3 regions of the Pantoea sp. SGAir0180 genome follow, and region 3 is predicted to be linked to each of the others. Evidence: predicted binding sites of a transcription regulator. Region 3 holds the regulator's gene; each other region holds the start of a gene.

Region 1 (5,548 bases), 1.5 Mb from region 3:
GCTGCTGGAATATATCAAACCTCAGCCCCTGAATCCGCAGAGCGCCTACCAGTTAGGCCAGCAGTTGGCGCGTCTGCATCAGTGGAGCGAGCAACCTCAGTTCGGGCTTGATTTCGATAATAATCTGACCTCTACACCACAGCCCAACAGCTGGTTGCGGCGCTGGTCAGTTTTCTTTGCGGAGCAACGAATCGGCTGGCAACTGCAGATTGCCGCTGAGAAAGGCATTCTGTACGGCGATGCCGAACGGATTATTGATTGTGTGCAACGGACCCTGGCGTCCCATCACCCTCAACCTTCCCTGCTCCACGGCGATCTGTGGCCAGCTAACTGTGCGGGCAGCGAGATTGGCCCCTGGATTTTCGATCCTGCCTGTTACTGGGGCGACCGGGAATGCGACCTGGCGATGCTGAGCTGGTTTACCGATCTGCCGAAGGCGATCTTTGACGGTTATCACCAGAGCTGGCCATTACCCGATGGCTTTTCGCAGCGTCAGCCGGTTTATCAGCTTTACTATCTCCTGAACCGGGCCAACGTGTTTGGCGGCAACTGGCTGGGCGCGGCGCAGTTTGCCGTGGGCCAGTTGCTGGATGACGACGCACGGGCAGCCGGTCAGGTGAAACCGGCCTGATCGTTTAGAGAAAACCAAGCAGAGAAAGCAGAAAGTAACCGGCGATGGCAATCACCAGCGGCAGGATGTAGAGCGGGAAAATCTGCAGAAAAATGGTGTGGCGTGGGACCCGTACCTTTTCTTCCAGCTGCTGCCGGGTCCGACCATCGCTGCCTTTTGCCTGCTCAAGAATCATCTGATCTTCAATCCCTTCCCGCACATGGCGCACCTGACGTCCCATGCGCGCACCGGACGCTTCCAGCGCCAGCCCGACAAAAATCAAAATATAGATAAGCCAGAAGCCCAGATTCATCTGTCCATTGAACTCGGGCACCGGTGAGTTTTGCCAGAACACATTCAGAAACGGCGTATTAAAGCGAATCATATCCACCATGACATGAATGAAATCCAGCATTACGGCATCAATACCGGGTTTCTTTTCACTGTGCTTAAACAAAAAGCTCAGCAGTGAAATGATGGTAGACAGCAACGCGAGTAAAAAAATCACCCAGCCAGCGACACGCTTAAGGATGGCAATGCGGCCAGCCTGTTGATAGGTCATGATATCTCCTGAACCCAAAATCCCATTTGCTTCAGTCTACCTGCCCTTGCAGAATTTTCCCAAAAAAAAGAGCGGTCTGCGCCCGTTTCGCCTCATCTGCGCACCAACCCTGTGTTCATGCTAAGGTAGCCTGAACTTTTTAAGGAGCGACACATGTCTTACCACCGCCCTGTTTTTGCAGCTTTATTTGATATGGATGGATTGTTGATTGATTCTGAACCTCTCTGGGATCAGGCTGAAATGGACATCTTCTCAACCCTGAATATCGATTTGACCCGACGCCACGAATTACCTGATACGCTCGGATTACGTATCGATCAGACGGTGCGCATGTGGTACGAAACGTTGCCCTGGTCGGGACCAAGTCAGGAAGCGGTCACACAGCGTATCATCGCCCGTGCAATGGAACTGATTGCGATAAACCGCCCGCTTCTGCCCGGTGTTGAGTCCGCCCTCTCATTGTGCAAACAGCACGGCCTGAAGACCGGCCTGGTTTCCGCATCGCCCCGCTTCATGCTGGAACAGGTACTGGCGATGTTTAACCTGAATCACTATTTTGATGTGCTGTCTTCCGCCGAACATCTGCCCTACAGCAAGCCGCATCCGCAGGTCTACCTCAACGCCGCCGAGGCGCTGGGCATTGATCCGCTTCACTGCGTCGCGCTGGAAGATTCGGTGAACGGCATGGTAGCAAGCAAAGCCGCACGAATGCGATCAATTGTGATTCCGGCAGCCAGCCATCAGGATGATACCCGCTGGGCGCTTGCCGACGTGAAGCTGAGCAGCCTGACGCAGTTAACGCGGGAGCATTTGCAGGCTTAACCGCAAAGGCGCTGTAACCTGTTGCATCCCCTTAAAAATTAACGCTTCGTTACAGCGTCACAGGTTCTCATTTACTGGATAAATCCCTATACTGGATGCATTGACAGTTTCTTTTGCAGCCAGGTTTATCATGACGGCCGAAGGCCATATCTTTTTTGCAGTTGCCAGCGCCATTTTTGCGAAACGGGCCGAGCTCACCCCGGTGATGGCTCAGGCGGACTGGTGGCATTTAATTCCCGCCAGCCTGCTGACCTGCCTGCTGCCTGACATCGATCATCCTAAGTCCTTGCTGGGCCAGCGCCTGCGCTGGTTGTCGCATCCCATTGCCCGGGCATTTGGTCATCGCGGGTTCACCCACAGCCTGCTTGCCGTCGCGGCTGGCCTGTGGCTGTTCCAGATTAACGTGCCGAAAAGCTGGCCGGTGCCCGCCGATGTTCTGCAGGGCATGACGCTGGGTTACCTGAGCCACATTGTGGCCGATATGCTCACTCCGGCCGGCGTTCCTCTGCTCTGGCCCTGTCGCTGGCGTTTTCGTCTGCCCATTCTGAACAGCCAAAAAGGCAATCAACTGGAGCGCGCTCTGTGCCTGTGCCTGATGGCTTACGCGCTGTGGTTCCCGCTAGGGATGCCTGCGTTTGGCGAAAATGGCTGGCCCACTCAGGTATTTGATACCTTGCAAAACGGCGTCAGCCGCCTCCTGTCCGGGCATTCCGGCTCCTGAGCCACTGGCCGCTCAAGCAAAGTTATAAGCTATTCCATTTGGATATAAGATCGCACTAAATTCACCTGATACCATTTCCGGACACCTGTATGAACAATAACTACTTTTGCTTTCCTTACCAGGGGAATGCTGCATGATTCGGAGTTTCTATGGATATCCCTTTAACGCTTAATATCATTGCCTTTGTGGTGCTGCTGCTTCTGCTGTCACGCCTGAGCCGCGCCAACTGGAGTCTGTCAAAAAAAGTGCTGGTCGGGTTAGTGTTTGGCGTCGCGTTTGGCCTGGCGCTGCAGTTTATTTACGGCAGTAACAGCGATACGGTCAAAGCGTCAATTGGCTGGTTTAACGTGGTCGGTAACGGCTATGTCCAGCTGTTGCAGATGATCGTGATGCCGCTGGTCTTTGTCTCAATTCTGAGCGCGGTGGCGCGCCTGCATAACGCCTCTTCGCTGGGCAAAATCAGTTTCCTGACCATTGGGGTGCTGCTGTTTACGACCGCGATTGCGGCGCTGGTCGGGGTTTTCGTGACCGGGCTGTTCCATCTTAATGCAACCGGCCTGGTACAGGGTGCCCAGGAAACGGCGCGTCTGAGTGCCATCCAGAATAACTATGTAGGCAAAGTGGCCGATCTGACGGCGGCGCAGCTTATCCTGTCCTTTATCCCGAAAAACCCCTTTGCCGATTTAACCGGTGCCAGCCCCACCTCGATTATCAGTGTCGTCATCTTCGCAGCCTTTTTAGGCGTGGCGGCCCTGCACCTGCTTAAAGATGACGAAGTGAAAGGCCAGCGTGTCCTGACGGCGATCGATACGCTGCAGTCATGGGTGATGAAGCTGGTGCGCCTGATCATGAAACTGACGCCTTACGGCGTGCTGGCGCTGATGACTAAAGTAGTTGCCGGATCGAACCTGCAGGACATCATTAAGCTGGGTAGCTTCGTGGTCGCATCCTATCTGGGCCTGGGCATTATGTTTGTGGTACACGGTCTGCTGCTGTCCGTAAACGGCATCAACCCTATGCGCTTTTTCCGCAAAGTCTGGCCCGTGCTGACCTTTGCCTTCACCAGCCGCTCCAGTGCCGCCAGCATTCCGCTGAACGTGGAAGCGCAAACCCGTCGTCTGGGCGTGCCGGAATCCATTGCCAGTTTCTCGGCGTCGTTTGGCGCTACGATCGGGCAGAACGGTTGTGCCGGTCTTTATCCGACCATGCTGGCCGTGATGGTAGCGCCGACAGTGGGCATTAACCCGTTTGATCCGCTGTGGATTGCCACCCTGGTGGGCATTGTGACGTTGAGCTCAGCGGGCGTTGCCGGTGTCGGCGGTGGCGCGACTTTCGCGGCGTTAATCGTGCTGCCCGCGATGGGCCTGCCCGTCACGCTGGTCGCGCTGCTGATTTCGATCGAGCCGTTGATCGATATGGGCAGAACCGCGTTGAACGTGAATGGTGCAATGACCGCAGGTTCCCTGACCAGTCGCTGGCTGGGCCTGACAGACCGACGCGTTCTTGAGCAAGACGAACACCGTGAATTAGAGCACAGCTAATCACATCTGACCTGGCACCCGGTGCCAGGTCTTCTCCCTTTTCCCTGCCTGTTTCTCCTTATTTCCCCTCTCTCTTTACATTCACGTTAAGGAAACGTTAAGCGTGGTAAAGGGGCAATAATACGTGCGCTTTCTGCTTGTTTTTGGACGCTAAAAGGAGAATTCTGCAGCGAGTCACAGCAGGAGAATGCACATGAAAACGGTTATCGCTTCATTCCTCGCGTTAGCGATGATTACGCCCAGCGCAGTGTTTGCGCGCCCCGGCGACTGGGGGCCCGGCCCTCACTGGTACCGGCCCGGCCCAGGCTGGCATGGTCCTGCGCCACGCTGGCATGGTCCTGACCATTTCCACGTTCTGCCACTGGCGGCAACGGCGGTTCTGATTGGGGGATTAACCTACTATTTGCTGAATGGCAGTTATTATCAGCGACACGGTGATGAGTACGTGGTTGTTGAGCCGCCTGCTCCGACCTATGTCAGCAGCGTCGGCGGTATGCGGGTGCTGGATTTTAATGGCAGACGGTTCTACGTGCAGGACGGGCATTACTATCAGCGGGAGATTAACGGCAGCTACGTTGAAGTGCCGCGTCCGGCTGGACTGTAGAGATAAAAAAACGGCTCGCCATAAGCGAGCCGTTTTTTCAGGTCAGCGAAAATTTACTGCTTAACCTGCGGATCGGTATCGTATTCAGCACAGCTCTGGAAGCCGTAGTTCATCACGCGACCCATATCGTTATAGCTGACGAAGTAAGTCTGTGCTTTACCGTCACGCTCGCCAATCACATAGGTCTGACAGGTACCGCGCGCATGCACCATGGTGATTTCAGTTGAAGCAGGGCCAGCAATCTGACGGACCTGCTGGCGGGTCATGCCTTTTTTGACGTCCTTAACCACTGGCTTAGTCACGTAGCTTTCCGCACGATCGTAAGTCGTACAACCAGAGAGCGCAGCCAGCGTCAGCGCTGCAGCGATACATCCCATCACTTTATTCATCTTGTTGTTCCTCATTTTTTGTCCATGTGGTGAAAAGCCTGGAACATAAAACGGTTTTTATCAAGTTAATGACAGACTTAAACTCAATCTGTCTCGCGGGATTTGTTAAAATGCGCCAGAACAGACCAGGCATGCTGGCTCACTGCACCATTGCGTGTTGGCCAGTGCCGTTTTTACAGGCACAAAAGACGCGCTGAATGCACTTTTGTGACAACGTCACTTAAACATTATCATCAGAGGCCAAATGACGCTTTCCTCACCCAACCGGCTGGTTTACGCCATCACCCTGGGATTACTGG
Region 2 (5,548 bases), 1.2 Mb from region 3:
TCACTTTCTTCGCCCGCTGTAATGCTTTCAATATATTGCGGACGCCCGCGCGCTTTCCAGTCCTGCACGACAGCATGTACTTCCTGATCGCGCACAAAGGCACCGTGAACACGCACCGGCATTGATGAGTTGGGCGGCATGTAAAGCATATCGCCCATCCCCAGTAACGATTCTGCACCGCCCTGATCAAGGATGGTTCGCGAGTCAATTTTACTTGAGACAGTAAACGCGATACGGGTAGGAATGTTGGCTTTGATGAGGCCGGTAATGACGTCAACTGACGGACGCTGGGTTGCCAGAACAAGGTGGATTCCCGCCGCACGCGCTTTCTGTGCAAGACGTGCAATCAGTTCTTCCACTTTCTTACCGACAGCCATCATCAAATCGGCGAACTCATCCACCATCACCACGATGTAAGGCAGTTTTTCCAGCACTGGCGGCGTCATATCCATGCTGTCGCCTGGCTTCCAGAACGGATCGGGAATCGGCCGCCCCATTGCATCCGCCTGCGCCACTTTTTCGTTGTAGCCAGCCAGATTACGTACACCTAGCGCCGACATCAGCTTATAGCGACGCTCCATCTCACCGACACTCCAGCGCAGCGCGTTCGCCGCATCTTTCATATCGGTCACGACTTCGGTCAGCAGATGCGGAATGCCTTCGTAAACGGAAAGCTCGAGCATCTTGGGGTCAATCATAATAAAGCGCACGTCTTCCGGCGTGGCTTTATACAGCATGCTGAGGATCATCGCATTCACGCCGACGGACTTACCGGAACCGGTTGTACCCGCTACCAGTAAGTGTGGCATTTTAGCCAGATCGGCGACGACCGGCTGGCCGGCAATATCTTTACCCAGCACCACAGACAGCGGCGAGGGATTGTCACGGAATTTTGGACAATCCAGCACTTCACGCAGGTAAACGGTCTGGCGATGACGGTTGGGTAATTCCAGACCAACATAGGGTTTGCCAGGGATCACTTCAACCACACGCACTGCCGTAGTCGACAGGGAGCGGGCCAAATCGCGTGACAGGTTAGAGATACGCGCCGCTTTTACGCCCGGCGCGAGATCCAGTTCAAAACGGGTAATCACAGGTCCTGGCGAAATGCCCACCACCTCGGCCTTGACGCGGTAGTCACCCAGACGCGCCTCAACCAGTCTTGCTGTCTGCTCAAGGGCGAACATATCAACCGGTTCTTCCTCTTCCGGCGGCGCGGTCAGGAGATCGAGTGACGGTAAGGGTGTAGAAGGTTTTTCGAGTGGCTGCTCGTGACGCATCAGGAAGGGGTGAATCAGGCTGTCATGCACGGATGGCTTCGCCTCCGTGACCGGCTCCGGCTGCTGCGCAGGCGCGGCAAAATGATCGGCCGCAAAGGTCTGGGCCGATTCTACACGCTGAGCCGCAGGCTGTTCTGGTGCAGCCTGAACGTGCTGCCAGGGCTCATGTTGTGGCGCGACCTCGCTGACGTCCGGCGATGCTGCAATGGTGAACAGCGGCTCGACAGGGCCATCGTCGACCAGGTCCTTCATTGGGGAGAAATCGAAGGCCGCTGACGTATCCAGATTGAAAACGGGTGCATTGTCTTCAGGCACCGTTTCATAGCGCTGTTGCTGTTGCTGTGCGAACTGACGCGCCAGCGAGGCCTGCTGCAATGCCAGCTCATCGTCCTCGTGCGCGTCGTCCTGCTGCCAGCTTTCGCCATAGCGTTGCTGCTGCTCTGACTGGAACGCCTGACGCAACTCTGCCTGTTGCAGCGCATCCTGCTCCTCTGCTGACCAGTCAGTGAGTGACGCATCTTCTTTCGTAGGTTGTGATGACGGCAGTTCAGCACGTTTGGCTTTTTCTTCCGCCATACGCTGTGAAGGCAGTTTAATGCCGTACGAGGCCAGCTCACGTCGGGTAGGCAGTTTAACCGGATTAGGCCGCGGCAGCGCCGGACCAATCCCCTGTTTCACCTGTGGATTCGACACCGTTTCAGGGACAGGCTCAAACAGCGGTGAGGATGCTGACGATGCTGCGGTTGCCGCAGCACCGGCGACAGCAGCGCTGTTCAGCGAGGCTGCTGACGTGGCTTCACGCCAGTTACCCATTTTGGGTTCGTCATCCTCATAAGCGGTAAAGTGCGGGGCAGCCGCCGGTGCATCGTCCGGTAACTCAAAGCGGTAGCGCGGCGGTTCAGTGAGAGGCTTCTCCTGTGGCATCGGCTCGCGCGGTGCAGTGTGCGTCACCGGGGCAGGATGAGGCGATGCCGCAACAGGCGAAACAGGTTCAGGCGTCGCTGCAACCTGTTCAGGCTCAGGTGAAGCTGATGGCGCACTGACAGGCGTTGCCGCCATTGTTGCGGCAGCAGGCTGCGCAGGTGCTGTGGCAGTAGCCTGAGCGCTTGCCGTCGGTGTCGTGGTCGCAGATACTTCGGCTGTGGCCGCAACAGCGGCGCGGGTGGCGGTGGCGGCCCTGGCTAACAGTGGATCATGCGCATCCAGATCGGGCTGCGCCTTACGCGGCGCGGTTAGCAATACGTCATCGTCGTCGTCCGTCTGAGCATGAAGGACGGGTGCGCTCTCGTGATAATCGTCTGCTTCGTCCTCTTCATGCCAGGGTTCATCATGACGTGAGCGGTTGCTGGCGAATGTCAGCACGCCCATGACCACGCCACCGATTCTTTCCGCAATGGTTAACCATGACCAGCCCGTATACAGCGTGATCCCTGCGGCCCAGATGCAGAGCAAAGTCAGTGTGCCACCTGCCGGACTGAACCAGGGTGAAATGGCATTACTGACGAGGCTGCCAATGACGCCTCCGGAAGCAAAATACCAGATGTCGTCCGCGTTGAGCGCGGCCATCCCACAGGTGGTGACGACCAGGGCCAGGACACCGATTAAGCGTAAACCAATGGCAAAGTAGTCCACATAATCCTGGTTATCCCGCTGGCGAAACGCTATCCAGCACAGCCCCAGTATGACCGGCGGAATGGCATAGGCCATCACACCAAAGATGAAAAGCAGCGTATCAGCCAGCCATGCGCCGACTGTGCCACCCATGTTATGGATAGGTTCATGCCAGGCCGTTTGCGACCAGCTCGGATCGGAAGGATTAAAGCTGACCAGGGAAACCATCAGGTAGATGGCGAACAATGCCACCAAAATAAGTAACGCTTCCAGCAGACGGCGTCCGCTGCTCAGCGACTGTAACGAAACGTCTTTATCTTCTGTGTATTCCTGGCTCAAGAGATCTCTCCAGGTGCCTGTAAAGTAAGAAACAACAGCGTCGGGCTCACCCGACGCTGGTCCTGTATGTATTCACAGGAGTGTACCGAAATTTCCCAGGCTTTGCACCTGCCACGCATCAGCGCGTTTTGATCACCAGACGATTGCTCTGTTTGACCTCTTCCATCACCACATAAGTACGCGTGTCGTTTACGCCTGGCAGGCGCAGCAAGGTTTCACCCAGCAGCTTGCGGTAAGCGGACATATCAGGCACGCGCGTTTTAAGCAGGTAGTCGAAATCACCAGAAACCAGGTGACACTCTTGAGTTTCCTCAAGTTTTTGCACAGCGGCGTTAAATTGCTCAAACACATCAGGTGCGCCACGATTCAGAGTAATCTCAACAAATACCAGTAATGAAGCATCCAGGTAGTGAGGGTTGAGTTGCGCAGTATAGCCAAGGATGAACCCCTGACGTTCAAGACGGCGTACACGCTCAAGACAAGGTGTAGGAGATAATCCTACACGTTTGGAAAGTTCCACGTTTGAGATGCGACCGTCTTTCTGCAATTCATTGAGAATGTTTCTGTCGATCCTGTCGAGATCCTTACCGGGGCGTTTCTTATTATCTACCATTATTATTGTCTCTCTTCATTCCTTCCCTTTACCTGCCATCCCCTGAAAACGGTCATTGTTCGGGGCATTTTTGAAGTGAAATAACGGCGTCTGAGCGCATTCGTACCTATTTGTATGACGCATGCTGTCTGTCCACCGCATGCGTCATGACCAATATCAGACGATAAAATTCGTTCGGTACTCTGCCCAAAACGCGGCGGCAACACCCGTTTTGTTCAGACTAAGTTATTCGCTTCTCACACTGTTTTCGCAAATGCGCAGGCGATTGTCAAAGTAAAATGTCTAAATTCAGGACAAGATGCCAGACACTTCGCTGGGTCACTGTTTTTAAATGAGTATTTTCGTGCGATGGTGGTCTGTAAACTGAATTTTTGCCCCCTTTTGGCACAGGAGGCAGGCGAAAAAGCCATTCATCGTCTACGCCGTTTGCAGCAATCGCTAACAAAAGTGCGCAAGTGTTGTCTTTGCTACGGCATATTCCCTACAATCGCAGGTTATGTCAGGTGAATAAAACTGAGGAACGCATGAGTACGGCTAAACACAGTAAGTTGCTCATTTTGGGCTCTGGTCCGGCAGGTTATACCGCGGCCGTCTATGCTGCACGCGCCAATTTGAATCCAGTACTGATTACCGGGCTGGAAAAAGGCGGTCAGCTGACCACCACGACGGAAGTGGAAAACTGGCCGGGCGACCCGCATGATCTGACAGGTCCCTCGCTGATGGAACGTATGCATGAGCATGCCGAGAAATTTAACACGGAAATTATTTTCGATCATATTCATACGGTCGATCTGCAGAACCGTCCCTTCCGTCTGACCGGTGACAGTGGCGAATATACTGCCGATGCGCTGATTATTGCCACGGGTGCATCAGCACGCTATCTGGGCTTACCGTCGGAAGACGCTTTTAAAGGCAAAGGCGTTTCGGCCTGTGCGACCTGTGATGGTTTCTTCTACCGCAACCAAAAAGTCGCCGTTATCGGTGGCGGAAACACCGCGGTTGAAGAAGCACTTTATCTGGCGAATATCGCCTCTGAAGTGCATTTAATTCACCGCCGCGACAGCTTCCGCGCAGAGAAAATCCTTATTGATCGTCTGATGGAAAAAGTCAGCAACGGCAATATCGTGTTGCATACACACAGAACGCTGGAAGAAGTGGTCGGCGATCAGATGGGCGTGACGGGCCTGACGCTACGTTCAACGCTGAATACCGAAGAGACCGAAACGCTGGATGTTGCCGGCCTGTTTGTTGCTATCGGACACAGCCCGAATACGGCGATTTTCGATGGTCAGCTGGCGCTGGAAAACGGCTACATCAAGGTACAGTCCGGCCTGCATGGTAATGCCACGCAAACCAGTATCCCTGGCGTGTTTGCCGCGGGTGACGTCATGGACCATATCTACCGTCAGGCCATTACCTCTGCCGGTACCGGTTGTATGGCTGCGTTAGATGCAGAGCGTTATCTTGACGGATTGGTTAAGAACGATAAGTAAGTTGTTAATAACCTGATCTTAATTGTTTGAGGCGACTGTTTTTCAGTCGCCTTTTTTATTATCACCATGCTAAATTCAGGCGCCGGGTGTGAGGACCAGCCTCATTTCATTTGTCTTTGCCACATTGGGTTTCGCATGAATAAATCGCGTCAGCAGCATCTTACTCGTTGGCTTCGTCAACAGTGTCATCATGCTGGCCCCTGGTTGCGCGT
Region 3 (5,548 bases):
TCAATGGCGTTTTGCTGCGCTTTCTCATGGGAGATTTTCTTGCTACGCGCCTCGTCTTCCACGGCTTTTTCAATCGCTTTCGACTGCAACAGGCGATTGAATAAATCCTGGCGAGCCGGCAGACGCGGTCCCACCGCGGCCAGGCGCTGACGGGCAAAGTGGATGCGCGCTACGCGAGCCAGCTTCTGCGCAATCGACTTGTCGGTACCGTGTTCGGTCGCCATACGACGCAGGGAGACCGTGGGCGAAAAACGCACAAAACTGTCGCGGCCATGCCAGAGAACGGCAAAGAATTTTTGAATGCCGTTAAGGAGCCGCAAATGAGGCGGATGATCGTCGCCCTGGACTTCCCGACCCGGCGCACGGCCAAACATGACTGAAACCGGTAACATCTGAACATCAAGTTCAGGGTTGCTGCGGTGCAGATCAAGATACTCGTGGAAGATTTTGACCGATTCAAGGCTGGGCACGAAATAGGGGAACACACGCGGACCGTCATTAATAAAGACATGACGCGGCAACAGGGCGCCGTCTATCTCCAGCGGAATAAGCGGATCAGGCAGATCGTGCCGGATGCACTGCGCGCGTAAAGTCAGGAGATCGGCCTTTGAATCATAAGGCAGGACATACATAATAGGCCGGGTAGGATCCAGCCCATGTTCGGAGACGGGATCAGCCGGAATGGCCTTACTCTTTACCAGAAATGAAAGGGGTAAGTTCAGCAATTTATAAAAAATTTTACGCCAACCTGACATAGACAACATGAAGCCTCTTGTTAGCAAAGCGGCGCAAGCATATCAGAACGCGCAGCAAAAATCTGTGACAGCGACAATTGTGCGCTGCCCGGTATTGACGTCAATCCTTTGAAAAGAGTTCCTTTATCATGACAAATAATGTCACCGGCATTACCCGGATTGTGAAAGCGGCTGGCTACTCATGGCAAGGTCTTCGCGCCGCCTGGCAGCATGAAGCTGCCTTCCGCCAGGAAGCCGTAATTTCACTGGCGGCAATTATCCTGGCCTGCTGGCTGGATGTCGATACTATTTCGCGCATCCTGATGATTGGCGCGGTCATGCTGGTGATGATTGTTGAAGTTCTGAACAGCGCCATCGAAGCAGTGGTGGACCGCACAGGGCAGGAACGACATCCTCTTGCCGGCCGTGCCAAAGATATGGGATCGGCCGCTGTTTTGCTGGCAATAGTACTGGCCCTGTTCGTTTGGGGAACGCTACTTTGGTCGCATTTGCGATAAGCATTCCATCTCCCGTCAAATTACTGATTTTGGCCTGACTTTTGGTTTCCATTTCACCAATACCTGTATATACTCACAGCGACTGTATAAACAACCAGGGGGCGGGATGAAAGCATTAACCAGCAGGCAGCAACAGGTCTACGACTTGATTCGCGACCACATTAATCAAACGGGCATGCCGCCTACGCGTGCAGAAATTGCTGCGCAACTGGGCTTCCGCTCACCTAACGCGGCAGAAGAGCATCTGAAAGCGCTGTCGCGTAAAGGCGTGATTGAAATCGTCTCTGGTGCGTCCCGCGGTATCCGTTTGTTAATGGAAGAAGAACCTTCAGATGGCCTGCCACTCATTGGGCGCGTTGCGGCGGGTGAGCCGTTGCTGGCCCAGGAACATATCGAAACCCACTACAAAGTGGATCCAGACATGTTCAAGCCCTCTGCCGATTTCCTGCTGCGCGTTAGCGGCATGTCAATGAAAGACATTGGCATCATGGATGGTGATTTGCTGGCCGTGCATAAAACGCAGGAAGTGCGTAATGGTCAGGTGGTGGTAGCGCGCATTGATGACGAAGTCACCGTGAAGCGCTGGAAAAAGCAGGGATCAGTGGTGCATCTGTTACCTGAAAATACGGATTTTGAGCCTATCATTGTCGATACGCGTGCGCAGTCGCTGACGGTTGAAGGTCTGGCGGTTGGCATCGTACGTAACGGTGAGTGGTTATAACTCTTCTTAAGGTTGGCTCTTTACGTCAACCTTGACGTTACCCAGTCTGCCCCTGTTTTGCCGCTGTGGGTTCATCTGCAACACCAGCGGCGCATTGCACGGACGTTACATGCGCTTCCTGACAGCTACTGATAAAAAACTGTGGCGGCTGGCGCTGCCCATGATCCTGTCAAATATCACCGTTCCTCTGCTCGGTTTAGTCGATACAGCCGTTATTGGCCATCTCGACAGCCCGGTTTATCTGGGCGGCGTTGCGGTCGGGACGACCGTTACCAGTTTTATCTTCATGCTGCTGCTTTTTCTGCGTATGAGCACGACAGGCCTGACGGCTCAGGCGTTTGGCGCGGGCGACAAAACGGCGCTGGCGCGCGCATTGGCACAGCCCCTGATCATTGCCTTACTGGCCGGCAGCCTGTTTATTGCCCTGCGTCATCCTGTCACGGCATTAGCAACCCGCTTTATCGGCGGAGAGGCCGCTGTGCTTGAGCAGGCTGCGCTGTTTATCCATATTCGCTGGCTCAGTGCGCCCGCCATGCTGGCTAACCTGGTGATTCTGGGCTGGCTGCTGGGCGTACAGTATGCCAGAGCGCCGGTCATCCTGCTGGTGGTGGGCAACGTTATCAATATTCTGCTGGACCTCTGGCTGGTGCTGGTGCTGCACTGGGGCGTCGCCGGGGCTGCAGCCGCGACGGCTATCGCGGAGTATGCGACGTTGCTGGTTGGGGCACTTATGGTCTGGCGCGTGCTGGCGCTGCGCGGCATCACGCTGCACAGTCTGGTCCATAGCTGGCGTGGCGATATCCACCGCCTGCTTCGCCTGAATCGCGACATCCTGCTGCGTACCTTACTGTTACAGCTTTGCTTTGCCTCTCTGACCGTGCTGGGAACGCATATCGGACCTGATGTGGTGGCGGTAAATGCCATCCTGCTGATGTTCATGACGTTTACCGCCTATGCGCTGGATGGCTTTGCTTACGCCGTCGAAGCTTTTGCTGGTGAGACACACGGCGCAAAAGACGGCAGCCGGTTGCAACTGGTATGGATTGCTGCCTGCCGTCAGGCACTGTCAGTCGCGCTGTTTTTCTCCGTGGTCTATGCTGTTTGTGGCTATCAGATCGTGGCTCTCCTGACATCGATTCCCGCACTTCAACAGGCGGCTGACCGCTTTCTGCCGTGGCAGGTTGTCATGCCGCTGGTTGGCGTCTGGTGCTATCTGCTGGATGGCATGTTTATTGGTGCGACGCGCGGAAGAGAAATGCGCAACAGTATGGCGATTGCCGCACTGGGCTATTTCCTGACGCTGTTAACCGTGCCTTTTATCGGTAATCACGGCTTATGGCTGGCGATAGCCGTTTTTCTGGCGCTTCGCGGCCTGTCACTTTGGCTGGTCTGGCGCAGGCACTGGCGCAATGGCACCTGGTTTAGCGCCTGAGCAACTTGCCTGAAATATGACGCAGGATACATAAAATTTTCATTTTTTCCGGCAAAACTGAAATTAGCTACTACAATTATCTTTGAATGGCGCTATTAAACAGCGCTTTATATCGTAATTTTGCCTGATGGCAAAATAAAACGAAATCGAAGGATGACGTGGAGGTCTGCAATGAATAAAGACGAAGCGAGTGGTAACTGGAAACAGTTCAAAGGAAAAATGAAAGAAAAATGGGGCAAGCTGACCGATGATGACATGCAAGTCATTGAAGGTAAACGCGATCAGCTGGTCGGCAAAATTCAGGAACGTTACGGCTACGCGAAAGATCAGGCGGAGAAAGAAGTAACGGACTGGGAAGGTCACAACAAGGATTACCGCTGGTAATCACGTTATTCAGGGATGCTCCTACCCGGGCCGGTACGCTCATGCCGGCCAGACCGCACAAGGATGTGCAATTAACTTCGTTTACTGCGTTTCTTCCCGTCAGCCTGATGGTCATGATCACAATGTTCATGCTGTTCACAGGCTTCAACTTCCGCACAGTTTTCACATAACCCGTGCGCCTCTATCACGCTATGCCGCAGGACAAAGCTTGCCTCTTGCGCCAGTGATGCGATGATTTTTTCTGCGCCCTGCGCCTGCTTTTCCGTGACCAGTGCACAGCGATCGCAGACCAGCATCACCGATGTATGGGCGGGTGCGTCGAAATGGTGGCACATCACATAGCTGTTATTGGACTCGACGCGGTGGATAAAACCCTGCTCAAGAAGAAAATCCAGCGCACGGTAGACGGTAGGAGGCTTGGCCTGGGGCTCACTGACACGCAACTGATCAAGCAGGTCATAAGCACTGATCGATCCTGGCTGTCCGGCCATCAACCGCAGGACCTCTGCACGCTGGGTCGTCAGGCGAACACCGCGCTGTAAACACAGTTTCTCAGCCTGGGTCATGATTTGCTCTGGCGTCATGGTTGACATGGAATTTCTCCGTTTGACAGGTGATGTTATCTTATCACATTAATGATATGTACGATGCACCTTGCCTGTCTGCACCTCCTCCCTTTACCCGTGCTTATCTGTTCCTTACGACTTTGCGCCCGTCTGCGAGGCCAATATATGTCAGAATGTTTGTAAATATTTTTTCCTTTTGCTTTACATCTCACTGAGTTAAGAACTAATGTTTAAAAGTTCTTAATAAAGTGCTGGTCCCGGCCTCCTTCTGTTAACGCTTTTTGGATGGTAACCAGACATAACGGATCGAAAAATAATCAATCAATGGAATTGCGCCACTATTTACTCTGAATTCACAGCAATAAAGCGTTAGCCATCCTCCACAATGGGGCTAACAAACTATTCGGTCGTTAATGTTTTAACGGCAATTTTTCAGGTGATGATAAGCAAATGGCAAAATTAACCGTCCCACGTTCCGTTCTGGTTTTCCCTGCAGTGTTTAATGCTCTGGTTTTTTCATCATCCGCGCTGGCCGCGGGAACCTGGTACGATGCCCGTAACGATGCAATGGGGGGAACGGGCGTGGCATCTTCTACCTACGGGTCTGCCGTTTTAGCTAACCCGGCGTTAATGACCAAAGCAAAACCCGATGACAACGTCAGCATCATTTTTCCCAGTGCGGGCGCGCAAATTACTGATAAAGACAAGATGATCGATAAGATCGATAACATTACTGACACGGTAAATCGCTATCAGGATCTGTTTGATAATGCCTCGACGTTAGAGCTGCTGCGCCGTATTCCTGAGATACAGGCTGCGTCAGGGGATCTGGCCAATACGCTCAGAGATTTACGCGGTAACAAAGCCAACGCGACAGCAGGTGTCGCGATTGCAGTCACCGTTCCGAATGAAACGCTGCCTTTTGCCTTTGTCACCAAAGCCTATGGTACGGCGCATGTCCGCGCGAATGTAAAAGAAGGCGATATCGTTATTTTACAAGGCGTGGCTGACGGAACGTTTGCCGGTATTCCTGGCGGTGTATTTGGTCTGCCTAATGTACAAAACTTGCTGGGCTCCAGCGCGAACGGGCTGGCTGCGCTGAATACCGATTATGGTATCGCCGTTGCCCGTGAGTTCACGATTGCCGGCCATCCGGTGTCGATTGGTGTGACGCCTAAGCTGCAAAAGACCTG

The links. Region 3 encodes LexA, which represses DNA repair genes until DNA is damaged. Its sites were predicted from a motif close to TNCTGTATGTACATACAGNA; they were not measured.
Region 1: the regulator LexA is predicted to act here: its motif matches at 2,084-2,103, upstream of C1N58_RS09140 (metal-dependent hydrolase).
Region 2: the regulator LexA is predicted to act here: its motif matches at 3,291-3,310, upstream of C1N58_RS10950 (DNA translocase FtsK 4TM domain-containing protein).

Annotation. Positions count from the first base shown of each region.
Region 1 is NZ_CP028071.1:1,951,851-1,957,398, forward strand. Features, by position in the region: gene C1N58_RS09125 (fructosamine kinase family protein) at 1-631, shown strand, start outside; gene C1N58_RS09130 (YniB family protein) at 636-1,172, opposite strand; gene hxpB (hexitol phosphatase HxpB) at 1,326-1,994, shown strand; gene C1N58_RS09140 (metal-dependent hydrolase) at 2,125-2,715, shown strand; gene C1N58_RS09145 (L-cystine transporter) at 2,865-4,256, shown strand; gene C1N58_RS09150 (DUF6515 family protein) at 4,450-4,860, shown strand; gene osmE (osmotically-inducible lipoprotein OsmE) at 4,914-5,249, opposite strand; gene C1N58_RS09160 (multidrug effflux MFS transporter) at 5,494-5,548, shown strand, end outside.
Region 2 is NZ_CP028071.1:2,345,646-2,351,193, forward strand. Features, by position in the region: gene C1N58_RS10950 (DNA translocase FtsK 4TM domain-containing protein) at 1-3,230, opposite strand, end outside; gene lrp (leucine-responsive transcriptional regulator Lrp) at 3,349-3,843, opposite strand; gene trxB (thioredoxin-disulfide reductase) at 4,368-5,336, shown strand; gene cydD (heme ABC transporter permease/ATP-binding protein CydD) at 5,472-5,548, shown strand, end outside.
Region 3 is NZ_CP028071.1:3,498,325-3,503,872, reverse strand. Features, by position in the region: gene plsB (glycerol-3-phosphate 1-O-acyltransferase PlsB) at 1-755, opposite strand, end outside; gene C1N58_RS16470 (diacylglycerol kinase) at 884-1,252, shown strand; gene lexA (transcriptional repressor LexA) at 1,359-1,973, shown strand; gene dinF (MATE family efflux transporter DinF) at 2,083-3,405, shown strand; gene C1N58_RS16455 (CsbD family protein) at 3,577-3,789, shown strand; gene zur (zinc uptake transcriptional repressor Zur) at 3,861-4,382, opposite strand; gene C1N58_RS16445 (conjugal transfer protein TraF) at 4,806-5,548, shown strand, end outside.